Regions from separate parts of the Pseudomonas koreensis genome, predicted to be linked through region 2. Evidence: predicted binding sites of a transcription regulator. Region 2 holds the regulator's gene; each other region holds the start of a gene.

Region 1 (9,439 bases), 3.4 Mb from region 2:
AGTTGCCGGTACCGACGTAGGTCAGGCGTTCGACGTTGGTTGCCAGGGTGTGATTGAGCAGGATAGTCCGTACTTCGTCATCACCGCCGCCCACCGCTTCAACGACGTTTACCGAAGTGCCGTTGACGTAGTAGATGTCATCGCCGGCGCCGCCGTTCAGGACGTTGCCCGTGGTTTGCCCGGTCAACACGTCATTGAAAGACGAGCCGATGACGGTTTCGAAGTTCCACAGCTTGTCACCCTGGGCATCACCACCGACACCCAGAACACCTCCGACCAGACTTACTGTCACACCGCTGGAAGACCCAGAATAGTCAATGGTGTCAGTACCGCCCGAACCATCAAACTGATCGGCAGTTGCACCACTGATAAAGGTGTCGTTGCTGCCGGAGCCCGCCAGCATCTCGATGCCGACGTAGGTATCACCGGCAGCAATCCCGGAGTTCACTCCGGTTTTGGTGTTGATCGTTACACCCGCAGGGCTGTCGGTATAACTCACGGTATCAGTGCCTGCACCGCCGATGAACTGGTCAGCACCTGCGCCGCCCATCAGAATGTCGTTACCGATCCCGCCGGTAATGACGTTGTCCGACGCGTTGCCGTAACCGACAAAGTTGCCGGTACCGACGTAGGTCAGGCGTTCGACGTTGGTTGCCAGGGTGTGATTGAGCAGGATAGTCCGTACTTCGTCATCACCGCCGCCCACCGCTTCAACGACGTTTACCGAAGTGCCGTTGACGTAGTAGATGTCATCGCCGGCGCCGCCGTTCAGGACATTGCCCGTGGTTTGCCCGGTCAGGACGTCATTGAAAGACGAGCCGATGACGGTTTCGAAGTTCCACAGCTTGTCACCCTGGGCATCGCCACCCACGCCTGCAACACCGCCGACCAGACTTACTGTCACACCGCTGGAAGACCCAGAATAGTCAATGGTGTCAGTACCGCCCGAACCATCAAACTGATCGGCAGTTGCACCACTGATAAAGGTGTCGTTGCTGCCGGAGCCCGCCAGCATCTCGATGCCGACGTAGGTATCACCGGCAGCAATCCCGGAGTTCACTCCGGTTTTGGTGTTGATCGTTACACCCGCAGGGCTGTCGGTATAACTCACGGTATCAGTGCCTGCACCGCCGATGAACTGGTCAGCACCTGCGCCGCCCATCAGAATGTCGTTACCGATCCCGCCGGTAATGACGTTGTCCGACGCGTTGCCGTAACCGACAAAGTTGCCGGTACCGACGTAGGTCAGGCGTTCGACGTTGGTTGCCAGGGTGTGATTGAGCAGGATAGTCCGTACTTCGTCATCACCGCCGCCCACCGCTTCAACGACGTTTACCGAAGTGCCGTTGACGTAGTAGATGTCATCGCCGGCGCCGCCGTTCAGGACGTTGCCCGTGGTTTGCCCGGTCAACACGTCATTGAAAGACGAGCCGATGACGGTTTCGAAGTTCCACAGCTTGTCACCCTGGGCATCACCACCGACACCCAGAACACCTCCGACCAGACTTACTGTCACACCGCTGGAAGACCCAGAATAGTCAATGGTGTCAGTACCGCCCGAACCATCAAACTGATCGGCAGTTGCACCACTGATAAAGGTGTCGTTGCTGCCGGAGCCCGCCAGCATCTCGATGCCGACGTAGGTATCACCGGCAGCAATCCCGGAGTTCACTCCGGTTTTGGTGTTGATCGTTACACCCGCAGGGCTGTCGGTATAACTCACGGTATCAGTGCCTGCACCGCCGATGAACTGGTCAGCACCTGCGCCGCCCATCAGAATGTCGTTACCGATCCCGCCGGTAATGACGTTGTCCGACGCGTTGCCGTAACCGACAAAGTTGCCGGTACCGACGTAGGTCAGGCGTTCGACGTTGGTTGCCAGGGTGTGATTGAGCAGGATAGTCCGTACTTCGTCATCACCGCCGCCCACCGCTTCAACGACGTTTACCGAAGTGCCGTTGACGTAGTAGATGTCGTTACCAGCGCCACCGCTTAAAGTGTTGCCGGATGCTTGGGCGGTGAGAATGTCATTAAATGCAGAACCAATCACGGCTTCTATAGACGTCAAGGTATCGCCCTGAGCATCTCCGCCAACACCTGTTCCAGCGGTCAGATTGACGGTTACTCCTGCCGTCGAGCTGGCATAAGACGCGGTATCGATACCGTTCCCGCCATTCAAGACATCAGCACCTGCTCCGCCATCCAGCAAGTCATTCCCATCGCCGCCACTCAGCGAGTCATTTCCTGCAACCCCATACAACTCATCCGCACTTGACGTGCCTACCAGTGTGTCCGTACCCGACGTTCCGTTTATAACTGCCATTGTCTCTTCCTTGCCTTTTTGATGAATCGATAGTCAGCGCAATACTTCAGAATCGCCTCGATAAGGCCGAGTACTTTTGAGCGTGGTCATTGATGAGACGCTTAACCGCCTTGCAACCAGAGGTCTCCATGACCTGCGAAAGTTTGACGCGCCCCTTCTTCTGCTGGGGGCAACTGCAATTACTGCACCACAGCTGCCGACGAACGGTAGGTATTTGAGAAAAGCCTGACAGCGCGCAAAAAAAACCGACGCCCTAGGACGTCGGTTTTCAGTGCAGCAATCAGATCACATCAAGTCATCTGAATGATGGTCTGCATGATGGTGCTCTGAGTGGAGATGGTCTTGGCGTTCGCCTGATAGTTGCTCTGGCCCTTGATCAGATCAACCAGCTCGTTGGTCAGGTTAACGTTCGACTCTTCCAGCGAGTTGGACACCACCTCACCCAACGTACCGGTCTTCGGCGCGTCGTAGCCCGGAATACCCGAAGCGAAAGTCTCTTTCCAGCTAGTACCACCGACAGCCTGCAAGCCCTGCTCGTTGGTGAAACTGGCCAGTGCAACCTGACCAATCGCCTTGCTCTGGTTGTTGCTGAAGTTGGCGAACAGCGTACCGGTACCGTCGATGGTCAGGTTGGTGATCTGTCCAGTGGCGTAGCCATCCTGAGTCGGGATCGTGCGCGAAGTATCAGCGTTGTACTGGGTGGTCTTGGCCATCGAAATGGTCACGCCAGCCGGATTTGCTGCCGCGCCGTTAGGCGTAAAAACACCGTTGGTCACGGTGCCTGGTTTCCAGTTACTCAACGTCAAGTCGCTGCTGATGAGCGGGTTTGGCGCCGGCGGCGGCAAAGTACTCGGTGTACTCACCTGAAGCAATTTGCCGGAACTGTCGAACGTCAATGTCGAAGCAACCGGAGGCGTGGCGGCGTTGGTTGGATCGCTACCGGTGGCATCCGGGTTGCGTCCATCAACCAGGGTGTAAACCTTCCAGGTATTCTCGCCAGTCTTGACCACGTACTGATCCATGACGTGGGAGTTACCCTGAGTGTCATAGATCGGCGTGCTGAACGACTTGGTGTAAGTCTCAGGCTTCGACGGGTCGAACTTCACGGCAGTAGCGCCGGTATCAACAATCACGGGTGCCGAAGAGTTCAGGTTGATGCTCGAAGTCACCGCCGAAGTCGACTTCGGCGCCAGGTTCGAAGTATCGATCTTGAGGTCAGTCAACACGCCATTGATGATCTTGCCGTTGGCATCCACACCGTAACCCTGCAGACGCGAGGTGTAGTCGGTGTTGGTGATGTAACCGGCGTTATCGACCTTGAACGTACCGGCACGGGTGTACGAAATCGAACCGTTGTTGCTCATGGTGAAAAAACCGGAACCGTTGATGCCCATGTCCAGCACGTTGCCAGTGTTGTTGATGTCACCCTGGGTGAACTGCTGGGAAACGTTGGCCAGGCGCACGCCGTTGCCGATCACTTTGCTGCCGCTGCCCAGACGAGTGGACGAATAGACGTCTTCGAATTCTGCGCGCGAGGATTTGAAACCAGCGGTGGCGACGTTGGCGATGTTGTTGCCGGTTACGTCGAGTTGTTTGTTGGCGGCATAGAGACCGCTAAGGCCGATGTTAAAAGACATGTTCCACTCCTTCGTGCCGGGTTAGTCGGCTCTATATACCAATGGTTTGTACTTTGGACAGGGCAACGGTGCCCTTGCCGGCCAGGTTGAGCATCAGCTCGCCACCGGTCTGGCTGATCGTCACGCTGTTGACGGTCGCTGGCAGGTAGGTCGCCAGGTCGGTCGCGGTGCCGTTGATCGGTGCGTTGGCCTTGAACGTATAAGTGCCGACCGGAACCACGGTGCCGGCAGTGTCCTTGCCGTCCCAAGTGAAGCTGGCATCGCCCGCGGCGCGGCTGCCGAGGTCGATGGTGCGCACGGCTTTGCCGTCCTTGTCGGTGATGGTCACGGTGCCGCCGGCAATCGACGAAGGCACGGTGACCGAACCGGTCAGGCCTTTGCTCGGATCATCGAGCTGGGCGGTGTTGGTCTGCACGATCACGTTGCGACCGACCAGCGACGACGCCTGCAGCGCCTGCGACGAGTTGTAGTTGCCGGCAAGACCACTGACGGTGGAGTTCAGCGTGGTGATGCCTTCAAGGCTACTGAACTGCGCCAGTTGCGCCACGAAAGCGCTGTTGTCCTGCGGGTCGAGCGGGTTCTGGTTTTTCAGCTGGGTGACCAGCAATTGCAGGAACGCATCCTTGCCCAGCGCCTGGCCGCCGGTGGCACTGTTGGTCGCCGAAGCGATGCCGCCCGGCGTCGTGCTGCTGGCCGTCTTCGACGAGTTGGCCAGGATGTCTTTCATGCTCAGGGTGCTGGTGGTGTCCGTAACGCTCATGGCATTCGTCCCTTATTACTGACCGAGGGTCAGTACCTTCTGCATCATGGTTTTGGCGGTGTTCATCATTTCGGCGTTGGTCTGGAACGACCGGCTCGCGGAAATCATGTCAGCCATTTCTTCCACCACATTGACGTTCGGGTAGTAGACGTAGCCCTTGGCGTCGGCGGCCGGATGGTTCGGCTCGTAGCGCGCTTCGAGGTTGCTCTGGTCTTCGACCACGCCAAGCACCTGCACGCCCTGCCCGGCCGCGTCCTGGTTCTGGAACAGCGAATCGCTGCCGCCGGCCTGGCCGCCCTGGAACATGGTGGCGAACACCGGGTGACGGGCACGGTAGGTCTGGTCGATGCTCGACGAAACGGTTTCGGCGTTGGCGATGTTCGAGGCCACGGTGTTCAGACGTGTGGTCTGCGCGCTCATGCCGCTGCCGGCAATGTTGAAAACGCTGGACAGGGACATGGATTATTCTCCGCGCAGGGCTGACACCAGCCCTTTGAATTTGCTGTTGAGCAAGGTGAAGCTGGCCTGGAAGCCGACCGCGTTTTCCGCGTAGTTCGACTGTTCCAGTTGAGCGTCGACGGTGTTCTGGTCGATCGAAGGCTGCATCGGCGTGCGATACATCAGCGACTCGTCGCCGTTGCCCAACCCTTCAGCCTCGATGTGGCGGCTGTTGGTCATGTTCAGGGCAAAGTGGCCGCCGGTCTTGGTCTTCTCGGTCTGTGCTTCGAGCACTTTGGAGAAATCCAGATCCCGCGCCTTGTAGTTCGGGGTGTCGGCGTTGGCGATGTTGTTGGCCAGCACTTCGGCACGCTGAGCGCGGAAGCCCAATGCCTTTTCGTGAATGCCCAGCGCTTTGTCGAAGCTGATGCTCATGTCGGGAACCTTCAGGTGACCGGTTTTTCGTATCTGAGCTTTAGCAAGCGCCGTGCCAAATGAACAAAGCCCCGTATTCCGGGGCTTTGCGCCGAACAGGCAAAGCGGCAATGCCAGAAAAGCGGCAACCGGTTACCGCTGGATGCCGCTTTTCTGCCGCTGCCGCCTGCCAACACCGAACCTGTAGGAGCTGCCGAAGGCTGCGATCTTGTGATCTTGATCTTTAAAAGCAACATCAAAAGATCGCAGCCTTCGGCAGCTCCTACATGGGGATGCGGTGTCAGGCACAAAAAAACGGGAGACCTTGAGGGCCTCCCGTTTTTTGTACTGCCGCAAACCGGTTACTTCGCCTTGTAGATAATCCCCGGGCTGCACTGAACCATCTGGTAATGATCCGGCAAACCGTTCAGCGCCTCGGACGCGCCAAGGAACAGATACCCGCCCGGCTTCAACGTGCTGTGAATGCGCAACAGGATGTCCTTCTTCACTTCGGCAGAGAAGTAGATCAGCACGTTGCGGCAGAACACGATGTCGAACTTGCCCAGCGCTGCGTAGCTGTCGAGCAGGTTGAACGAGCGGAATTCCACCCGGCTCTTGATCGGCGCCTTGACCACCCAGCGCCCCGGCCCTTTCGGGTCGAAGTAGCGCTGCAGGCGTTCCGGCGACAGACCGCGACCGATCGCCAGGCTGTCGTACTCGCCGGTCTTGCAGTTGTTGAGCATCAGCCCCGACAGATCGGTGGCAACGATCTGCACGCCCATCTTCAACTGGCCAAGGTTGCTGCGCTCGAACTCGTCGATCGACATCGACAGCGAGTACGGTTCCTGACCCGACGAGCAGGCCGCCGACCAGATCCGCAGACGCTGGTTGGGGCTGGCCTTGATCGCTTCCGGCAGCACCTTGTTCTTCAAGACTTCAAACGGATAGGTGTCACGAAACCACAGGGTTTCGTTGGTCGTCATGGCATCGACCACCTGCTCGCGCAAACCGCTGCGCGGCTGGGTCTGGATGCGCTGAACCAGCTCACCCAAAGACTTGATGCCCTGCTGCTCCATCAGTTTGTTGAGACGGCTCGAGACCAGATACTGCTTGTTTTCACCGAGCAGAATGCCACAGGCTTTTTCCAGGAAGACCCGGAACTGTTCGAAATCCAAATTACCCGTAGACAATGATGCCGCCTCTTAAATCGTGTTGACCGCCAGGGGCAGAAGGCCCCTAGCTGATATCTGCTGCTTTGATCCGGTCGACTACCCGGGATGCGAGGTCATCAGGACGGAATTTGGCCAGAAAGTCATCAGCACCGACCTTCTTCACCATCGCCTGATTGAATACCCCCGACAACGAAGTATGCAGGATGATATGGAGCTTTTGCATGCGCGCGTCGCCGCGGATTTCCGCCGTCAGGGTGTACCCGTCCATCTCCGGCATCTCGATGTCGGAAATCATCATCAGGAACTCTTCTTCCGGCTTCTTGCCCTCGTCGACCAGCTTGCGCAGGTAATCCAGCGCCTGCTTGCCATCGTTCAGCGCCACCACCTCGACACCGATGGTCTGCAGACAACGCGTGACCTGCTTGCGCGCCACCGACGAGTCATCGACCGTCAGCACCCGCAGCGACAGCGCCTTGGTCTGCGTCTCGACATCGACCACGCCCACCGAAATCGCTTCCGGCGTTGGCGCCACCTCGGCCAGCACCTTCTCGACGTCGATGATTTCGACCAACTGGTTGTCGACCCGCGTCACAGCGGTCAGGTAGTGATCGCGACCGGTGCCCTTGGGCGGCGGATGGATCTCTTCCCAGTTCATGTTGACGATGCGCTCCACCGAACGGACCAGGAAACCCTGGGTCTTGGTGTTGTACTCCGTGATGATCACGAACGGACTGTTCTTGTCTTTCAACGCACCGGAGCCCGTTGCCATTGCCAGATCCAGGATCGGAATGGTCGCTCCCCGTATATTCGCTACCCCGCACACGACAGGACTGGACTTGGGCATCAAGGTCAGTGACGGGCATTGCAACACTTCCCGTACCTTGAACACGTTGATCCCGTAGAGCTGCGGCCCGTCGAGACGGAACAACAGCAGCTCGAGGCGATTCTGCCCTACCAGTTGCGTGCGCTGGTTCACCGAATCCATTACACCAGCCATGCCCAGACTCCTACATCAACGCCAAGTGTTGTTGCGACGCACATTCATTGCTAAACGGCACGGCGCTTGCTTTTTAACTCGTATGAACGCTCAAACGACATTTTCCCGACGCCTGACATCTTCCCTTCGCAAAGGGCTTTGCGCGGTGTCCGCCGTTTGCTGCTTGCTTGCCGGCAGTCCTGCCAATGCAGATGCGGTTACCTTGCCTGATATGCTTATCGGCGTGACTCAGGGCTTTCTTGAATTCACCGTAGAAGACTATTTGGCTTCCAGTCAAACCGAAGGCCGCTACGAAATCGAAGTCAATCAGCTCGACCCGCGCATGCGCATGCCCATGTGCGACAAGGAATTGACAGCCACTCTGGAGAGCCCGGCGCGCCCTCTGGGCCGCGTTACGGTGAAGGTCCGGTGCGAAGGCAGCTCGCCCTGGACGGTGTTCGTACCCGCTCAAGTCCGCCTGTTTCGCGAGATCGTCACGACCACTCGTCCGCTGAAACGCGCCGGCATCATCGAGCCGCAGGACGTGACGTTGCGCGAGCGCGACGTGAGTACGATCAATCAGGGTTTCCTGACCTCCGTCGATGAAGCGATCGGACAGAAATTGACCCGACCAACGGTCGCCGATCAGGTCATCACGCTGGTGCATCTGGAACAGGCCGAAGTGGTGCGCAAGGGTGACCAGGTAGTAATCACTGCGCGCAGCGGCACTCTTGCCGTACGCATGCCGGGGGAAGCGCTCTCCAATGGCGGCATGAAAGAACAGATTCGCGTAAAAAACCTTAATTCTCAAAGAGTTATCAAGGCGCAGGTGATTGCGCCGGGACAGGTCGAAGTGGCCATGTAAAAGCCTGTGGAGAAAACTGGCGCCGATCCCGTCGCTTCCCTAAACTGTGCCGCAGCAGGTCTCGCAACGGCGCATGCAAGCTTATGGTTGATTGGGCCTAAAGTTTTTCAGGGGATAGCCGAAAACATGGCAAGCGTCCAAATTCCCAGAGGTTTTTTATCATGGTTATCGATTTCAACCGATTGAACAGTTCCTCGTCACTTACCGGCAATACACGTACCAGCAACGCCAAGGAAAGCGCTGAAAACAGCCCCTCCGCGCCGCTGAATACCCAGGCCGAACCGGCCAGTGCCGCCAAGAGCGGGGAATCGGTACACCTCAGCAATGAGGCTCAACAGTTGCAGAAGGTCACTGACAAGCTGCGCGATCAACCTGCTGTCGACAAAGCCCGCGTGGCCGAGTTGAAAGCCGCGATTGCCGATGGCAGCTATAAAGTCGACAGCAACCGTATAGCCAGCAAACTGCTCAACTTCGAAGCCCAGCGCTAGGCTTTTGCCGGCGCCAGGCTTTTGGACGCTTAAACCCCAAGGCCAGCCATGCACGACACTAACTTATTGCAACTGATCAACGACGACTTTGCTCCAGCGCAACAATTGCTGGAGTTATTGCAAACCGAATCCCTCGCTTTGCACGGTCGCGACATGCCGCTGCTGGAAGAAATTCTGGCGACCAAGCAGGCGTTGATCATTTTGCTTGAACAGCATGGCCGCAAGCGCAGCGAAATCCTCGCCAGCCTCAACCTGCCGACCGATCGCACAGGCCTTGAGCAACTGGCCAGCCAGTCGAGCATTGGCGACCAGTTGCTGACCCAGGGCGATGCCCTGACTGCACTGATCGCGCAGTGCCAGGACGCC
Region 2 (9,439 bases):
GTCGGGCCCGGTGCGGTAATCCAGCACGCCGCTGAGCACCAGCTCGTCGACATCACTCATCCGTACGGCCGCCTCACTCATTGCGCTGGCTTCGCGGCGGCTTTGTCGGTTTCCTGCTTGGCCTTGGCCACTTCACCGGCCCAGCCATCGATGGTCTTGTCCAGATCGTTGCCATTGCGCTGCATGGCGTCGGCGAACTGGTCACGGAACAGCTTGCCGATGTTGATGCCGTTGATGATCACGTTGCGCAGCTTCCACTCGCCGCCGATCTTCTCAAGGGTGTACTGCACCGGATAAATCGCACCGTTGCTGCCCTTGACGGTCATGTTGACGCTGGTGCGGTCGCCCGATTCATCTTTGGCCGGGTCAACAGTAATACCCTGGTTGTTGTATTCCAGCAGAGCGTTGCCGTAGAACTGGAACAGACCGCGCTTGAAGTTCTCCTGAAAACGCTGCATCTGCTCAGGCGTGGCCTTGCGCGAATACTTCACGGTCATGATGCTTTTGGAGATGCCCTCGGCATCCACCACAGGGCCGACGATGCTGTTCAGCGCCGCATAGAAATCCTGCGGATCCTGCTTGTACTTCTCTTTGTTGGCCTGCAAGTCCGCAAGCATCCGGTTCGTGGTGTCCTGAATCAGGTCATGAGCCGATTGTCCCGGTGCAGCGTTAGCCATCAACGGCAGGGCCGCGAGCAACACCAACAGGCCACGTCGCAAGATAGAGATCATTCAAAAGCTCCTCATTTGGCGTCTTTGCTAACGGTATTGAGCAGGAATTTACCGATCAGGTCTTCCAGTACCAGTGACGACTGTGTGTCGTGGATGGTTCCACCGTCTTTCAACTGGGTGTCTTCACCGCCGACGCTGATACCGATGTATTTTTCGCCCAGCAGACCCGCGGTGAGGATAGACGCAGTCGAATCAACCGGCAGGTTGTCGACCTTTTTATCCACCTGCAGCGTGACCCGACCGGTGAAGCTGTCGCGATCCAGATCGATCGCGGTGACCTTGCCGATGGTCACACCGGCCATGGTCACTTTGGCTCTGACCGTCAGACCGGCGATATTGTCGAAATAGGCATAAAGTTTATAAGTGTCGGTGGACGCAGTCGCAGACAGACCGCTGACGCGCAAGGCGAGCAGCAGCAAAGCCAGGATCCCTGCCAGCAGGAACAGGCCGACACCGATTTCCAGGGTGCGGTTTTGCATCAGAAATCTCCAAACATCAAAGCGGTCAGAATAAAGTCCAGGCCGAGCACTGCCAGCGAGGCAAACACCACGGTCTTGGTGGTGGCACGACTGATTCCCTCGGAAGTGGGCTCACAGTCATAGCCTTGGAATACGGCGATCCAGGTCACGACAAAGGCGAAAACGACACTCTTGATCACGCCATTCAGCACATCGCTGGTGAAGGTCACGCTGTTCTGCATGTTCGCCCAGTAGGAGCCTTCGTAGACGCCCAGCCAGTCGACCGCGACCCACGAACCACCCCAGATGCCGACGACACTGAAGATCATCGCCAGCACCGGCAGCGAAATGAAGCCGGCCCACAGGCGCGGGGCAATGATGTACTTGAGCGGATCGACACCGATCATTTCCAGGCTGGACAACTGCTCGGTGGATTTCATGTTGCCGATCTCGGCGGTCAACGCCGAGCCGGCCCGACCGGCAAACAGCAACGCCGTGACCACCGGCCCCAGTTCACGCAGCAACGTCAGGGCGACCATCTGCCCCACCGCCTGCTCTGAACCATAGCTGGAAAGAATGCTGAAGCCCTGTAGCGCGAGCACCATGCCGATGAAAATGCCGGAGACCACGATGATCACCAGCGACATGACGCCGACCGAGTGCAGCTGCTTGACCAACAGGCCGAAACCACCACTGATACCGCCACGGCCCAGCAGGGCGTGAAACAGGAACAGGGTGGCTCGACCAAACACCGCGACCGCGTCGATCGCCGATTCGCCGAACCGACGCACGCGTTCCATCAATGAAATTCTGCGCATCAGCGCTTCCCCAGAAGATCTGCGCGGTAATCCGTCGCTGGAAAATGGTACGGCACCGGGCCATCGGGATCGCCGGTCATGAACTGGCGGATACGCGGCTCATCCGAGTTCATCAGCTCATCCGGCGTGCCCTGCCCCAGCACCTGACCATCGCCCACTACATAGATGTAGTCGGCAATGCTCGCGGTTTCCGCCAGATCGTGAGACACCACGATACTGGTGATGCCCAGTGCATCGTTGAGCAGGCGGATCAGGCGCACCAGCACGCCCATGGCGATCGGGTCCTGGCCCACGAAAGGCTCGTCATACATGAGAATCTGCGGATCGAGAGCAATTGCCCGGGCCAGCGCCACGCGGCGCTTCATGCCGCCGGACAGTTCGTCCGGCATCAGCTCGATGGCGCCACGCAGCCCCACCGCCTGCAACTTGAGCAGAACGATGTCGCGGATCATGTCTTCCGGCAGCTGCGTGTGAACCCGCAGCGGAAATGCCACGTTTTCGAACACATCGAGATCGGTGAACAGCGCACCGCTTTGAAACAGCACGCCCATGTGCTTGCGCGCATCGAACAGATCGCTGCGCGACAGCGTCGGCAGGTTCTGCCCGTTGACCCAGACTTCGCCGCTGGACGGCCGCAACTGCGCGCCCATCAGGCGCAGCAGCGTGGTCTTGCCGCAGCCGGAAGGCCCCATGATGCCGGTGACCTTGCCGCGCGGGATGCGGATATCGACGTTATTGAAAATGCTCCGCGCACCGCGCTTGAAGGAGACTCCCTTCAGCTCGACCGCGTAGGCGTTATCGGCACTCATCTAAACTCCTTGCGATGCAGCCTTTCATCGGGATGCCAGACTTTCCTCGGAAACACCTGCATCCCGGGCAGGCCGAACTGGCGGCGAACTATATCACTGCAAAGGCTGAGCGCCCAAGCGAGAACCCGGCCAGAATCGCCGACGGGTGAGGGTCACAGCGACTTTCACAGGGTTTTGGTAACCAGTAATGACAAAGCACGACGAACTTGCGTGAGGCTTTGCCACATAACCGCTATAATCGCCGCCTTTTCATCGGCCCATACGATTCTGACATGAGCAAAACCCGCGACCTGATTCAATCGGCACAACGCACCATCCGCCTCGAAGTGGAAGCCGTCCAAGGCTTGATGGCCCATATCGACGCCGATTTCGTACGCGCTTGCGAGATGATTCTGGCCAGCAAGGGCCGTGTGGTCGTGGTCGGCATGGGCAAATCCGGGCATATCGGCAACAAGATCGCCGCGACCCTGGCCAGCACCGGCACTCCGGCGTTTTTTGTCCATCCCGCCGAAGCCAGCCATGGCGACATGGGCATGATCACCCGCGACGACGTCATTCTGGCGCTGTCGAACTCCGGCTCGACCAACGAAATCATCACGCTGCTGCCATTGATCAAACGCTTGGGCATCCAGTTGATCAGCGTCACCGGCAATCCGCAGTCGCCACTGGCGAAGGCTGCCGAGGTCAATCTCAATGTGCATGTTGAGCACGAAGCCTGCCCGTTGAATCTGGCACCGACGTCTTCGACTACTGCAGCGCTGGTCATGGGCGACGCCCTGGCCGTGGCCTTGCTGGAAGCGCGCGGTTTTACCGCCGAAGATTTTGCCTTCTCGCATCCGGGCGGCGCCCTTGGCCGGCGCCTGTTGCTGAAAGTGGAAAACGTCATGCACGCCGGGGAGGAGTTGCCGCAAGTACAACGCGGCACCCTGCTCAAGGATGCGCTGATGGAAATGACCCGCAAGGGCCTCGGCATGACCGCTATCCTTGAAGCCGACGGCAAACTCGCCGGGATCTTCACCGATGGTGATTTGCGCCGCACCCTGGATCGCACCATCGATATTCGCAACGCCACCATCGACGAAGTGATGACCGCACACGGCAAAACCGCGCGGCCCGACATGCTTGCCGCCGAAGCCCTGAAAATCATGGAAGACCACCGAATCAGCGCCCTGGTAGTCGTCGACGAGGAGGATCGCCCGATCGGCGCCTTCAACCTCTCCGATCTGCTGCGCGCAGGAGTCATGTAATGAGCAACGATCTGCTGCAACGCGGCAAAGCGATCAAACTGGCAGTCTTCGACGTCGACGGTGTGCTCACCGACGGCCGTCTGTATTTCCTCGAAGACGGCAGCGAGTTCAAGACTTTCAATACCCTCGACGGCCAGGGCATCAAGATGCTGATGAATGCCGGCGTGGAGACCGCAATCATCAGCGGCCGCAAGACCCCGGTGGTCGAGCGCCGCGCGAAGAACCTCGGCATCCCGCATCTGTTTCAGGGGCGCGAAGACAAATTGGTCGTGCTCGACGGCCTGCTCGCGCAACTGGGCCTAAGCTATGAAGAAGTCGCCTATCTGGGCGACGATCTGCCAGACTTGCCGGTGATCCGCCGTGTGGGGCTGGGCATGGCGGTGGCCAACGCTGCCGATTTCGTCCGCGAACACGCCCACGGCGTTACCCGCGCCCGTGGCGGCGAAGGTGCCGCCCGCGAATTCTGCGAATTGATCCTGCGCGCCCAGGGCCGCCTCGAAGCGGCTAACGCCGCGTACCTGTGAGCCAGACCATGTTTAGCAAAAAGTTTCGCAACTTCCTGCTGTTCGGCTGCATCGCTGCGATATTCGCCGCGGTCGGCTACTGGAACATCAGCCCGGAACGCTTCCTCGACAAGCCGCCGGTCTCGACCGCCGAGAACCCGATCGACTGGTACGCGACCAACACGCACACCATTCAGTACCTGCCCGACGGCAAGGTGCAGTACGAGATGACCTCCGACAAGGCCGAGCATGTCAAGGCCACCGATGTCACTCTGGTGACCAAGCCTGATTTGAACATGTATCGCGGCACCGACTTCCCGTGGCACGTGACCAGCGAGCGCGGCGAAGTGAACTCGGGCGGTACCGAAGTGGAATTGATCGATTCGGTCCGCGTACAGCGCACCGATGAGAAAAATCGCGGCACCCTGATCACCAGCACCCGCATGACCGTGTTCCCGCAGCAGGAATATGCGCAGACTGCGCAACCCGTTAGAATCGAGGGCGCTGGCGGCGTGTCGACTGGCGTCGGAATGAAAGCGTACCTGAAGGACAGCAGGATACACCTGCAATCGAACGTAAGAGGACAGTATGAGGCTCGTTAAAACCCTCCCTATTTTGCTCAGTCTGGGCGCAGCACTGGGAAGCGCGAGCGCCTGGTCCCTGCCGAACGATCAGCAGCAACCTATCCGCATTCAGGCCGACGACGCCCAGCTGGACGACAAGAATGGCATCGCCACCTATAAAGGTGACGTGATCATTACCCAGGGCTCGATGATCGTTAAAGGCAACACGGTGACCATGACTCGCGCGCCCAACGGTGATATCGACGTGGTGACCTCGGTGGGCAATCTGGCTTACTTCGAGCAGTTGCAGACCCAGGGCGACGCCAACCCGGTCAAGGGCTACGGCGTGACGATTCAATACCACGCCCAGCAGAACCGCGTGGTGCTGATCGACAAGGCCAAGGTTATCGACAAGGATAACAACGTCACCCAAGGCGAAAAAATCGTCTACGACACCGTGAAGAAACTGGCCAGCGCCGGTCGCGCCACGGGCAGCAAGGTCACCGAATCGCGTCCGCGCATCGACATGGTGATCCAGCCGAAGAAGAAAACCGAAGAGAAATCCCAGTAATGGCAACTCTGAAAGCTCAGCACCTGGCCAAGGCCTATAAAAGCCGCCAGGTCGTGCGTGACGTCAGCCTGTCGATCGACAGCGGGCAGATCGTCGGCCTGCTCGGCCCGAACGGCGCCGGCAAGACGACCTGCTTCTACATGATCGTCGGCCTGGTGCAGGCCGATCAGGGCCGGGTGCTGATCGATGATCTGGACGTCAGCCACCAGCCGATGCACGGCCGCGCCAAGGCCGGTATCGGCTATCTGCCGCAAGAAGCGTCGATCTTCCGCAAGCTGTCGGTCGCCGACAACATCATGGCGATCCTCGAGACTCGCCCGGAACTCGACAAGGCCGGCCGTCGCAAGGAGCTGGAAAGCCTGCTGCAGGAATTCCACATCAGCCACATCCGCGACAACCTCGGCATGAGCCTGTCCGGTGGTGAACGCCGCCGGGTGGAAATCGCTCGCGCTCTGGCCACTGCGCCGAAATTCATCCTGCTCGACGAACCGTTCGCCGGTGTCGACCCGATCTCGGTCGGCGACATCAAGCAGATCATCCACCACCTCAAGGCCAAGGGCATCGGTGTGCTGATCACCGACCACAACGTCCGCGAGACGCTGGATATCTGCGAAACCGCTTACATCGTCAACGACGGTCAACTGATCGCCGAGGGCGATGCCGAGACTATCCTGGCCAACGATCTGGTCAAGGAAGTGTATCTGGGTCACGAGTTCCGCCTGTAAGCGCGACAGCGCTGTATCGATTCAAGGCGCCTTTATCCGCTTTAATTGTTACAGCGCTCTAGGCAAACACTTCAGTTTCAGGCATATAATTTGCTTAAGTTTGGCGCTTCGGCGCCCTGTAGTGGATGGCGCAAAGCGCCGGCGAATAAGGTGTTAAGCCCCTGCCATGAAACCATCGCTAGTCTTGAGAATGGGCCAGCAGCTGACGATGACACCGCAGCTGCAACAGGCCATCCGTCTGCTCCAATTGTCGACCCTGGACCTGCAACAGGAGATTCAGGAGGCTCTGGAATCCAATCCGATGCTCGAACGCCAGGAAGAAGGCGACGACTTCGACAACGCCGATCCCTTGGCCGACAACGCCGAACAGAAGCCCGCAGAAATCCAGGAACCCTCCTATCAGGAAACCGCCCCGACGGTGGACAACCTCGAGGATGGCGAATGGAACGAGCGCATCCCCAACGAACTGCCGGTGGATACCGCCTGGGAAGACGTCTACCAGACCAGCGCCAGCAGCCTGCCCAGCAGCGATGACGACGAGTGGGATTTCACCACCCGCACCTCCGCCGGGGAGAGCCTGCAGAGCCATCTGCTCTGGCAACTGAACCTGGCGCCGATGTCCGACACCGATCGCCTGATCGCCGTGACCCTGATCGATTGCATCAACAATCAGGGTTACCTGGACGAAACGCTCGAAGAGATTCTCGAAGCATTCGATCCGGAACTGGATATCGAGCTCGATGAGATCGAAGCCGTCCTGCATCGCATCCAGCAATTCGAACCCGCCGGGATCGGCGCACGCAACCTCAGCGAATGCCTGCTCCTGCAACTGCGCCAGTTGCCAGCCAAGACGCCGTGGCTGACCGAGGCCAAGCGTCTGGTCGCCGATTACATCGACTTGCTCGGCAGCCGCGATTACAGCCAGTTGATGCGGCGCATGAAGCTCAAGGAAGACGAACTGCGCCAGGTCATCGAACTGGTGCAGAGCCTTAATCCGCGTCCGGGCTCGCAGATCGAATCGACCGAGGCTGAATATGTCATTCCCGATGTGATCGTGCGCAAGGACAACGAGCGCTGGCTGGTCGAGCTGAACCAGGAATCGGTGCCACGCCTGCGTGTCAACGCCCAGTACGCCGGTTTTGTGAAGCGTGCCGACACCAGCGCCGACAATACCTTCATGCGTAATCAATTGCAGGAAGCCCGCTGGTTCATCAAGAGCCTGCAGAGCCGCAACGAAACCTTGATGAAAGTGGCCACGCAGATCGTCGAACATCAGCGCGGATTCCTGGAATACGGCGACGAAGCGATGAAACCGCTGGTACTGCATGACATCGCTGAGGCGGTCGGCATGCACGAATCGACTATTTCCCGCGTGACCACGCAAAAATTCATGCATACCCCGCGCGGTATTTATGAGCTGAAATACTTTTTCTCCAGCCACGTCAGCACCTCCGAAGGCGGCGAATGCTCGTCCACGGCGATTCGCGCGATCATCAAGAAACTGGTCGCGGCGGAAAATCAGAAAAAGCCGTTGAGTGACAGCAAGATCGCTGGTTTACTGGAGGCACAAGGCATTCAGGTGGCTCGCCGCACCGTCGCCAAGTACCGCGAATCCCTCGGAATCGCGCCTTCGAGCGAACGCAAGCGGTTGATGTAAGCCACGTTACAGCGTTCCAGTGGCAGGCTTTTCGGCCTGCCGCTTTATGCACTGGCAACGAAGGAGAAGCTGTATGCAAGTCAACATCAGTGGACACCAACTGGAAGTGACCCAACCTCTGCGTTCCTACATCGAGGAAAAACTCCAACGACTGGAGCGACATTTCGACAAGATCACCAACGTGCAAGTCACGATGTGCGTCGAAAAGCTGAAGCAGAAGATCGAAGCCACCTTGCATATCCCCGGCAGCGAAGTGGTCGCCAACGCAGAAGATACCGACATGTACGCTGCGATCGACTCACTCACCGACAAGCTGGATCGCCAACTCAAAAAGCATAAGGAAAAGACCCAGAGCCTCCTCCAGGGCGCGACCGGTCGTTAACACCCCTATCCCATGATCCGACTTGAAACCATCCTGACCCCCGGCCGTTCCCAGGTGAACGCGCCGGGCGGCAGCAAGAAAAAAGCCCTCGAACAGATTGCCAACCTGATCCACCGCGAAGTGCCGGATCTGGCGATGCAGGATGTCTTCGAAGCGCTCATTGCCCGTGAAAAACTCGGTTCCACCGGTTTTGGCAACGGCATCGCCATTCCCCACTGCCGCCTCAAGGGCTGCACGGCGCCCGTCAGTGCCCTGCTGCACCTCGAAGCTGCGATTGATTTCGACGCCATCGACGGCGCCCCGGTAGACCTGTTGTTTGTGCTGCTGGTCCCGGAAGCCGCAACCGATGCGCATCTGGAATTGCTGCGCCAGATCGCCAGCATGCTCGATCGCAAGGAAGTGCGCGACAAACTGCGTAGCGCCCCGAGTAACGAAGCCTTGTACCAGGTCGTACTGGACGAGCAGAACGGGCACTGATCATGCGTTTGATTATCGTCAGTGGCCGTTCGGGCTCGGGTAAAAGTACCGCCCTGAATGTCCTTGAGGACAACGGTTATTACTGCATCGACAACCTGCCGGCCGGCTTGCTGCCGGAACTGGCCGAGCGCGCGCTGATCCACACCGAGCTCGCGCAGCCGCTGGTTGCCGTGTCGATCGATGCGCGCAACCTGCCCAGCCATCTGTCACGTTTCCCGGAATTGCTCGAAGATGTGCGTGCCAAGCATATCCAGTGCGATGTGCTGTATCTGGACGCCGACGAAGAAACCCTGCTCAAGCGTTTTTCCGAAACACGCCGTCGCCACCCGCTGAGCAACGCCAATCGCTCACTGGCCGAAGCCATTCAGGATGAAAGCGCCCTTCTCGGGCCGATCGCCGATCTGGCCGACCTGAAAATCAACACCACCAACCTGAATCTGTATCAACTGCGCGACACCCTGAAGTTGCGCCTGTTGAATCAGCCGGAGCCCGGTACCG
Region 3 (9,439 bases), 690 kb from region 2:
GCCAGTATCGAGCAAGATATGGGCTGGGATGGGGCGTTTGGTGATAACGGGAGGGTGTTGTTACCCAAAGGACAAGTGATTCATGATCTCGTGCTCCAGGAGGATCGCAAGATTGTATTTATTTCGAGCCTGAGTGGAGCGCCCGACAGTTACGCCATCGTCCGTTTAATTGGCTAAGGCGCGCCGGCGGAAATAGTGTTGGCCGTTCAGCGTCGGCTGAATGGCCAACAATGCGCGATGACTAAAAGTGGTGCTTTGGCGCAACTCGGAACAAATATGCACTCAGAATCAAACCGCTCAACGCCGCGAAAGCCGCGAACAGAAAGATCGAAGCAAAGCCGAACCCGGCGGCAATCGCCCCGGCCAATGGCCCGGTGATCCCCAGCGACAAATCAATGAACAGTGAATAGGCACCGACCGCCGCGCCACGGCTCGAAGCTGGCACCAGATTCACCGCCTCCACGCCCAGTGCCGGGAATACCAGCGAGAAGCCAAAGCCGCTCAGCGCCGCGCCGGCCAATGCCCAGTGCGCATCCGGTGCGATCCACAACAGCAACAGCCCCAAGGTTTCCACCGACAGGCAGGCGATAGCCACGCGGAAGCCGCCGAGGCGGTTGATCAGGTTGCCGAAGAGCAGTCGCGCGCCGATGAAGCTGGCGCCGAACAGGCTTAGGCACAGCACCGCGTTGTCCCAATGCTGGGTTGCGTAATACAGGGTGATGAAGGTGGCGATGGTGCCGAAGCCAATCGAGCCCAGCGCCAGTCCGCAGCCGTGGGGGAAAACTTTGCCCAGCACGTGCATGAACGGCAGACGTTCACCGGCGACGATCGGCGCCGCGGTCTTCGGCCAAGCCAGCGCGAGGCCGAGCAGGGCGAGGAGGATGATGCTCACGCCCATGCTCCACAAGCCCAGCCGGCTCACCAGCCACACACCGAACGGCGCGCCGATCGCCAGAGCGCCGTAACTGGCGATGCCGTTCCAGGAAATCACTTTCGCGGTATTCGCTGCGCCTACGCGACCGATGCCCCAACCAATCGAGCCGGAACCGACCAGACTCTCGGCGCTACCCAGTACCAGGCGGCCGATCAGCAGGCTGATCAGGCTGAGCAGCGGCAGGTTCGGTGTCCACGCGGAAATCAGCATGAACACACCGCTCAAGCCGCAACCCGCGAGGCCAATCATCACCGCGCGTTTGCTGCCCTGGTTGTCGATGATCTCGCCGGCATACGGACGGCTGAGCAGGGTGGCGAGGTATTGCACGCTGATCACCAGGCCGGCGATCACCGCACCGAAACCAAGGTCACTGTGAACGTAGCCCGGCAACACGGCGAGCGGAATGCCGATGTTCAGGTAACCGATAAAAGTGAAAAGGACGATGGAGACTACTTGCAGCGTAACCGCCAGGGGGCGCTGGGGTTCGGATATAGACGACATGGGTAACGATCCACGGGAGCAGCAGATTAGACAGGCTGCTCATGATACCGGCGTGAACCGTTCAGAGGCGGGGAAAAGTAAAACTATTTGCCGGGCGGCGCTTTCAGGATTTCGCCGGGGCAACCAGTTGCGTGGTGACGAGGGCGGCGAGGGCGTTTTCTTCGCTGCCGAAACGTTCGAGCAGGGCAGCTTGCTTCTCGGGTGAGAGGCGATTCCAGATCTCGATCATTTTCTCGGTGGCGCCGATCAGTACGGCAGCTTGGCTTTCGGAGAATTCGTCGGTCATGGCGGGCTCGGGTTCAGGCAGTGTGGAAAGCGCATGTTAGCGCTTTCCACACGGTCTGTACGGCGGGTCTTACTCTTCGCTGTCGGCTTTGCGGCTGTCAGCGGCTTCTTGCGGCTCGGGCTTTTCAGCGCCGGCGTGTTGCGGGGTCGTCTGCTCAGGTACGTGCAGGCTCGGGAAGGGGAGATTGGGGATCTCGTGCATGGTTGCGCTCCTCGCTAAGTCTGTTGATAGATCAGGTGCTCCGCGCTTTTACAAAGCTTGCGCAGGATACAGCAGGAAAAATGACAATCAGACTTTTAATTCAAATTAATGCGACAGATGGCCGCAGGGGAGGGCACCTCCCAAAGGTCACCACAAAACAAATGTGGGAGCGAGCCTGCTCGCGAAGGCAGTGTCGATCGTTCCCACGCTCCGCGTGGGAATGCAGCCCGGGACGCTCTGCGTCCCAAAGCGGACGCAGAGCGTCCGAAGAGGCATTCCCACGCAGAGCGTGGGAACGATCAGTCGGGCGGGGGGATTATTTGCAGGCGTCGGCAATGGCGTCCGCCAGCGATGCGAGGCGGGTGGCGTCGATGCCGGCGACGTTCGCCCGGCCCGAACTAACCATGTACACACTGTGGCGTTCGCGCAGGTGCTTCACCTGTTCTGGTGACAGGCCGGTGTAGGAGAACATCCCGCGTTGCACACCAATGTGCGCAAAACGCTCGCGCAAACCATGCGGTTCCAGCGCCTCGACAAGGCCGCTGCGCAACTGCGCGATACGCATACGCATTGCTTCCACTTCATCGGCCCAGCGCGCTTTAAGCTCTGGGTCGGCGAGGATGGTCGCGACCACTGCTGCGCCGTGGTCCGGCGGTGTCGACCACAAATTGCGGGCGATATTGGCCAGTTGGCTGCGGATGTCGATGAGCTTGTCGGCGCTGGTCGCGCAGACGATCAGCGCACCGGTACGGTCGCGATACAGGCCGAAGTTCTTCGAGCAGGAACTGGTGATCAACAGCTCTGGCACCTGCGCCGCGAACAACCGGGTCGACCAGGCGTCCTGCTCCAGACCATCACCAAAACCCTGATAGGCGAAGTCGATCAGCGGCAGCAGATCGCGGCTGCGCACCACTTCCAGCACGCGCTTCGAGTCGTCATGGCTCAGGTCGAAACCGGTCGGGTTGTGGCAGCACGCATGCAACAGCACCACGTCGCCCTTCGGCACTTCCCTGAGCACGGCGAGCATGGCTTCGATGTCGAGGCGGTTGTCGCTGCCGACGTACGGGTAGTGGCTGACCTTGACCTTGGCAGCGGCGAAAATGGTTTCGTGGATCGGCCAGGTCGGGTTGCTCAACCACACGCCTTTGCCCGGCAGGCATTGGGCGATGAAGTCGGCGGCCAGGCGCAGGGCGCCGGTGCCGCCCGGGGTCTGGGTGGCGCCGGCGCGTTGTTCGGCGATCAGTTGTGAGTCAGCGCCGAGCACCAACTCATTGATGACCTTGCCGAACAGCGGATTGCCGTGGCCACCGATGTAGGTTTTGGTGTCCTGGCTTTCGACCAGCCGCGCTTCGGCGATTTTCACTGCTTCCGGGATCGGCGTCAGGCCCTGGGCGTCCTTGTAGACGCCAACCCCGAGGTCGAACTTGCGCGGATTGGCATCCTGCGCATAGGCCTCCATCAAACCGAGGATCGGATCGCCGGGGACCCGGCCGATGGCGTCGAAGTGCATTACTTGCGTCCTTCTGCGGTCTTCGCCACTTCGTCAGTGCGCGCAGCCATGATGAAGTCGTTGCGGTGCAGGCCTTTGATCGAGTGGCTCCACCAGGTCACGGTGACTTTGCCCCATTCGGTCAACAGGCCCGGGTGGTGACCTTCGGCTTCGGAGATTACGCCCACGGCGTTGGTGAACGCCAGCGCGTGTTTGAAGTTCTTGAACAGGAAAACTTTCTCCAGCTGCATGATGCCGTCGCGTACTTCGATGTTCCAGTCAGGGATCTGCTTGATCAGGATCGGCAGTTCTTCATCGCTGACTTGTGGCGCATCGGCGCGGCAGGCTTCGCAGTGGGCTTGGTTCAAAGTCGACATGGTGTATTCCTGAAAACGAGTGTGTTTTTTTATTAAAGCGCGTGTGCCGTCAATGTCGTCACGCTAAAGCAAAGTGGCGGCGACGGACAGGCGCAATTGTCAGCAAAAGTCGCGGTTCAGGCGGCTTTGGGTTTCGGCGGAAATTTCGGCGCGTGCAAGCCCAACTGCATGCCTTGGCGAACCATGGCCATGATGTCCTCATGGGCGACATCGAACAGGCGCTTGAGATTCGGCAAGACGAAGTACAGCGGTTGCAGGATGTCGATGCGATACGGCGTGCGCATGGCTTCAAGCGGATCGAAAACCTGATGCTCAGGCTCGTCCGACAGGCAGTAAACGCTTTCTTTCGGCGAGGACAGAATCCCGCCACCGTAGATGCGCTTGCCCTGCGGGGTGTCGACCAGACCGAATTCGATGGTCATCCAGTACAACCGCGCCAGGTACACGCGCTCTTCCTTGGTCGCTTGCAGGCCGAGCTTGCCGTAGGTGTGGGTGAATTCAGCGAAGTACGGATTGGTCAGCAGCGGGCAGTGGCCAAAGATCTCGTGAAAGATGTCCGGCTCTTGCAGGTAGTCGAGTTCTTCGCGGGTGCGAATGAAAGTGGCGACAGGAAATTGCTTGCTGGCGAGCAATTCAAAGAACGTCTGAAAAGGAATCAGCGCCGGCACCCGGGCAACCTGCCAGCCAGTGGTCTCGCCGAGGACTTTGTTGATCTCGGCCAGTTGCGGGATGCGGTCGTGGGGCAGACCGAGTTTTTCGATACCGTCCAGATATTCCTGGCACGCGCGACCTTCAATCACCTTCAACTGGCGAGTGATCAGCGTGTTCCACACCGCATGTTCTTCGGCGGGGTAGTCGATAAAACCTTGCGCATCGGGCTCGCGAGCCACGTATTGCGTCTGCTTCATGCTGCTCTCCTGCTAGGAAATTCGTTTTTGTTATGTCCAGCGATGGGTAAAGGAATACCCGAGAGTGGTGGGGCATGCAGCATGTTTAGCCGTGTGTGCGTAGGAAAATTCTGCTGGTTTCGTAAAGTTATCGTTACGCTTTGTCGGTTAATGCGCATTTACGGCGATTGGCGGGTTTGAAAAGGGCGGTGGCTGTCACATAATCTTGACAACTATCTGCGTGCCTCGACGAAAAACAGTTCGGCGCGCAACGCGATTCCCCTGTGGGAGCGAGCTTGCTCGCGAAAGCGGTGGGCCTGACACATCAATGCAGGATGTGCCGCCGTCTTCGCGAGCAAGCTCGCTCCCACAGGGGGGTGTCAATTTTCCAGTCTTGTCAGGCCTTTTCCTATGCGCATCAAAGTCCACTGCCAGAACCGCATCGGCATCCTGCGCGACATTCTCAATCTGCTGGTGGCGTACGGGATCAACGTCGCGCGCGGCGAGGTGGGTGGTGAGCATGGCAATGCGATCTATCTGCACTGTCCGAACCTGATCAACATCCAGTTCCAGGCGCTGCGGCCGAAGTTCGAGGCGATTGGCGGAGTATTCGGGGTCAAGCGCGTCGGGCTGATGCCCAGCGAGCGTCGGCACATGGAACTGAACGCGCTGCTCGGCGCGCTGGAATTTCCGGTGTTGTCGATCGACATGGGCGGCTCGATCGTGGCGGCCAACCGCGCGGCGGCGCAGTTGCTCGGGGTGCGCGTCGATGAAGTGCCGGGGATTCCGCTGTCGCGGTACGCCGAGGATTTCGACCTGCCGGAACTGGTGCGCGCCAACAAATCGCGAATCAACGGTATGCGGGTCAAGGTCAAGGGCGACATCTTTCTTGCCGACATCGCGCCGCTGCAATCGGAACACGACGACAGCGAGGCCATGGCCGGCGCAGTGCTGACTTTGCACCGCGCTGATCGCGTCGGCGAGCGCATCTACAATGTGCGCAAGCAGGAATTGCGCGGCTTCGACAGCATTTTCCAGAGTTCGAAAGTGATGGCCGCCGTGGTCCGCGAAGCGCGACGCATGGCGCCGCTGGATGCGCCGCTATTAATAGAAGGCGAAACCGGCACCGGCAAGGAACTGCTCGCGCGCGCCTGCCACCTCGCGAGTCCGCGTGGGCAGTCACCATTGATGGCGCTCAACTGCGCCGGGTTGCCGGAATCGATGGCCGAGACCGAACTGTTCGGCTATGGCCCCGGCGCCTTCGAAGGCGCGCGCGCTGAAGGCAAGCTCGGTCTGCTGGAATTGACTGCTGGCGGCACGTTGTTTCTCGATGGTGTCGGCGAGATGAGCCCGCGCTTGCAGGTCAAATTGCTGCGCTTTCTTCAGGACGGCTGCTTCCGTCGTGTCGGCAGCGATGAAGAGGTGTATCTCGACGTACGGGTGATCTGCGCCACCCAGGTAGACTTGTCCGAACTGTGCGCGCGCGGCGAGTTTCGTCAGGATCTCTATCACCGCTTGAACGTGCTGTCGCTGCACATTCCGCCGCTGCGCGAATGCCTCGACGGTTTGACGCCGCTGGTTGAACACTTCCTCGATCAGGCCAGTCGGCAGATCGGCTGCCCGCTGCCGAAACTGGCCCCGGCGGCGATGGAGCGGCTCAGCCATTACCACTGGCCGGGCAACGTGCGGCAACTGGAGAACGTGCTGTTCCAGGCGGTTTCGTTGTGTGACGGCGGCAAGGTCAAGGCAGAACATATTCGCCTGCCGGATTACGGCGTGCGTCAGCCGCTTGGCGATTTTTCCCTGGATGGAAATCTCGACGAGATCGTCGGGCGCTTCGAGAAAGCGGTGCTGGAGCGGTTGTATTCCGAACACCCGAGCAGCCGGCAACTGGGCAAGCGGCTCGGTGTTTCGCACACCACGATTGCCAACAAGCTGCGTGAGTATGAGGTTGGCAAAGACAGCGAAGCTTAAGATCAAAAGATCGCAGTCTTCGGCAGCTCCTACATTTGGAACGCGGTTCCCTGTAGCTGCGGAACGCTGCGATCTTTTGCTCTCTTGCCGCGAAGCGGCATGACACCGCCGGTTTTTCGTCTTCTGCACATTTCAGATTCCCCCCTCTGATTCCCTCAAGCCCCCTGTTTACCGGGCCTTCGTCCGCCAATAAAAAGTTGGTCTGCAAATTGCTTATGGCTGAGCAGTACAGCGGTGGGCGGCAAACGTCCGGCATGCAGAGGAAACACAGTGGACAAGTACCTTTATGTGGCAATGACCGGCGCCAGCCAGAACGCGTTGGCGCAGCGGGCGCATGCCAACAACCTGGCGAACATCTCCACCAACGGCTTTCAGCGCGACCTCGAACAGGCGCGGTCGATGCCGGTGTTTGGTGACAGCTTTCCGGCGCGTGCGTTTGCCATGAGCGAGCGTCCCGCCACCGACTTCACCCCGGGCTCGCTGGTGCAGACCGGTCGTGAACTCGACGTCGCGGTATCCGGCAACGGTTTCATCGCCGTGCAGAACCCTAATGGCGGCGAAAGCTACGTGCGCACCGGCAGCCTCAACATCGACGCCCTCGGCGTACTGCGCGCCGGCAACGGCATGCCGGTGATCGGTAATGGCGGCCCGATCGCCGTGCCGCCCGAGCAGCAGGTCGAAGTCGGCGAAGACGGCACCATCAGCATCCGCGCCATGGGTGAAGGCCCGCGCGTGATGGCCGAAGTCGACCGCATCAAGCTGGTCAACCCGGACATCAAGAACATGAACAAAGGTCTCGACGGTTCGATTTACACCAAGGACGGCCAGCCGGCGCAAGCCGACGCCAACGTCAAACTGGTCTCGGGTTTCCTTGAATCGAGCAACGTCAATGCCGTGGAAGAAATGACTTCGGTGCTGGCCCTGGCCAAGCAGTTCGAGTTGCACGTCAAGATGATGAACACCGCCAAAGACGACGACCAGGCCATGGCTCGGGTCTTGCAGATCAGCTAATTATCAGAACGTCGCGCCGTAAAACAGGCGCACGAGGAGAATCGAATGCTTCCGGCTCTATGGGTTGCCAAAACCGGTCTGTCCGCCCAGGACACCAACCTGACCACCATTTCCAACAACCTGGCGAACGTCTCGACCACGGGTTTCAAACGTGACCGTGCCGAGTTCCAGGACCTGCTCTATCAGATCAAGCGTCAGCCAGGCGCCCAGTCGACCCAGGACAGCGAACTGCCGTCGGGTCTGCAAGTGGGTACCGGTGTGCGCATTGTCGGCACCCAGAAAAACTTTACCGCCGGCAGCCTGCAAACCACCGAGCAGCCGCTGGACATGGCCATCGACGGTCGCGGTTTCTTCCAGATCCTGCAACCGGACGGCACCACGTCCTACACCCGTGACGGTACGTTCCACCTCGACTCCAATGGCCAGATCGTCAATGCCAGCGGTTTCGCTCTGGAACCGGCGATCATCATCCCGAACGATGCGCAGACCTTCACTGTCGGCCGTGACGGCACCGTGTCGATCACCATCGCCGGCAACCCGGCCTCGCAAGTGATCGGCAACCTGCAGACCGCCGACTTCATCAACCCGGCCGGCCTGCAAGCCGTGGGCAACAACCTGTTCCTGGAAACCGCTGCTTCCGGCGCGCCGCAAATCGGCACTCCAGGTCTGAACGGTTTCGGTACCACGCTGCAGAACACCCTGGAAACTTCCAACGTCAGCACCGTTGAAGAGATGGTCAACATGATCACCACTCAACGCGCCTACGAGATGAACTCCAAGGTGATCTCCACCGCCGACCAGATGCTCTCGTTCGTAACGCAGAATCTGTAATCCAGTCTATGGGGCGGCCTGAGGTCGCCAGCAACACCGTGAGGTAGGGTCATGAAGCGCTTTGTATCTGTTCTGGCATTGGGTGGGGTCGTCTCGCTCGCGGGCTGCGTCGCTCCGGCGCCCAAGCCCAATGACCCTTACTACGCCCCGGTGTTGCCGCGCACACCGTTGCCGGCGGCTGCCAACAACGGTTCGATCTATCAGGCCGGCTTCGAGCAGAACCTGTACAGCGACCGCAAGGCGTTCCGGGTCGGTGACATCATCACCATCACCCTCAACGAGCGCACCCAGGCGAGCAAGAACGCCAACTCGCAGATGGACAAGAACAGCGACAACAAGATCGGTCTGACCTCGCTGTTCGGCTCCAGCCTGACCACCAACAACCCGATCGGTGGCAACGACCTGAGTCTCAACGCCGGCTACAGCGCCGACCGTTCGACCAAGGGCGACGCCAAGTCCGGGCAGAGCAACAGCCTGACCGGCTCGATCACCGTGACCGTGGCCGACGTGCTGCCCAACGGCATCATCGCCGTGCGTGGCGAGAAGTGGCTGACGCTCAACACCGGTGACGAACTGGTGCGCATCGCCGGCATGGTCCGCGCCGATGACATCGCGACCGACAACACCGTGTCGTCGACCCGCGTCGCCGATGCGCGCATCACCTACTCGGGTACCGGCGCGTTTGCCGATACGAGTCAGCCAGGCTGGTTCGACCGTTTCTTCCTCAGCCCGCTGTTCCCTTTCTAGGTGGCTACGTTGAATCTGAAAAGCCTTATGGTGGCCGCATTACTGATGTCTGCGGCCTTCACCGCACACGCCGAGCGGCTGAAAGACATCGCCAGCATTTCCGGCGTGCGCTCCAACCAATTGATCGGTTATGGCCTGGTGGTCGGGCTTAACGGCACGGGTGACCAGACGACGCAGACCCCGTTCACCCTGCAGACCTTC

The links. The regulator sigma-54, encoded in region 2, starts transcription at its own class of promoters, with help from an activator protein. The targets are predictions, from matches to a motif close to ANTGGCATNNANNTTGCTNT.
Region 1: a site for sigma-54 is predicted at 5,634-5,653, ahead of flgB (flagellar basal body rod protein FlgB). Genes of this name have one in related genera too.
Region 3: a site for sigma-54 is predicted at 6,846-6,865, ahead of J2Y90_RS13390 (flagellar basal body rod protein FlgF). Genes of this name have one in related genera too.

Annotation. Positions count from the first base shown of each region.
Region 1 covers NZ_JALJWP010000001.1:5,673,941-5,683,379, forward strand. The annotation lists gene J2Y90_RS25150 (beta strand repeat-containing protein) at 1-2,323, opposite strand, end outside; gene flgE (flagellar hook protein FlgE) at 2,614-3,960, opposite strand; gene flgD (flagellar hook assembly protein FlgD) at 3,992-4,720, opposite strand; gene flgC (flagellar basal body rod protein FlgC) at 4,736-5,179, opposite strand; gene flgB (flagellar basal body rod protein FlgB) at 5,183-5,593, opposite strand; gene cheR (protein-glutamate O-methyltransferase CheR) at 5,935-6,762, opposite strand; gene J2Y90_RS25180 (chemotaxis protein CheV) at 6,809-7,741, opposite strand; gene flgA (flagellar basal body P-ring formation chaperone FlgA) at 7,824-8,585, shown strand; gene flgM (flagellar biosynthesis anti-sigma factor FlgM) at 8,747-9,073, shown strand; gene J2Y90_RS25195 (flagella synthesis protein FlgN) at 9,122-9,439, shown strand, end outside.
Region 2 covers NZ_JALJWP010000001.1:2,281,219-2,290,657, reverse strand. The annotation lists gene J2Y90_RS10240 (STAS domain-containing protein) at 1-81, opposite strand, end outside; gene J2Y90_RS10235 (MlaC/ttg2D family ABC transporter substrate-binding protein) at 78-731, opposite strand; gene mlaD (outer membrane lipid asymmetry maintenance protein MlaD) at 743-1,210, opposite strand; gene mlaE (lipid asymmetry maintenance ABC transporter permease subunit MlaE) at 1,210-2,007, opposite strand; gene J2Y90_RS10220 (ATP-binding cassette domain-containing protein) at 2,007-2,816, opposite strand; gene J2Y90_RS10215 (KpsF/GutQ family sugar-phosphate isomerase) at 3,089-4,063, shown strand; gene J2Y90_RS10210 (KdsC family phosphatase) at 4,063-4,587, shown strand; gene lptC (LPS export ABC transporter periplasmic protein LptC) at 4,596-5,168, shown strand; gene lptA (lipopolysaccharide transport periplasmic protein LptA) at 5,155-5,700, shown strand; gene lptB (LPS export ABC transporter ATP-binding protein) at 5,700-6,425, shown strand; gene J2Y90_RS10190 (RNA polymerase factor sigma-54) at 6,592-8,082, shown strand; gene hpf (ribosome hibernation-promoting factor, HPF/YfiA family) at 8,156-8,464, shown strand; gene ptsN (PTS IIA-like nitrogen regulatory protein PtsN) at 8,477-8,941, shown strand; gene rapZ (RNase adapter RapZ) at 8,944-9,439, shown strand, end outside.
Region 3 covers NZ_JALJWP010000001.1:2,973,163-2,982,601, forward strand. The annotation lists gene J2Y90_RS13355 (hypothetical protein) at 1-177, shown strand, start outside; gene J2Y90_RS13360 (MFS transporter) at 242-1,426, opposite strand; gene J2Y90_RS13365 (hypothetical protein) at 1,539-1,721, opposite strand; gene J2Y90_RS26525 (hypothetical protein) at 1,791-1,922, opposite strand; gene J2Y90_RS13370 (amino acid aminotransferase) at 2,239-3,432, opposite strand; gene J2Y90_RS13375 (4a-hydroxytetrahydrobiopterin dehydratase) at 3,432-3,788, opposite strand; gene phhA (phenylalanine 4-monooxygenase) at 3,905-4,696, opposite strand; gene J2Y90_RS13385 (sigma-54-dependent transcriptional regulator) at 5,087-6,649, shown strand; gene J2Y90_RS13390 (flagellar basal body rod protein FlgF) at 6,920-7,660, shown strand; gene flgG (flagellar basal-body rod protein FlgG) at 7,706-8,491, shown strand; gene flgH (flagellar basal body L-ring protein FlgH) at 8,543-9,238, shown strand; gene J2Y90_RS13405 (flagellar basal body P-ring protein FlgI) at 9,266-9,439, shown strand, end outside.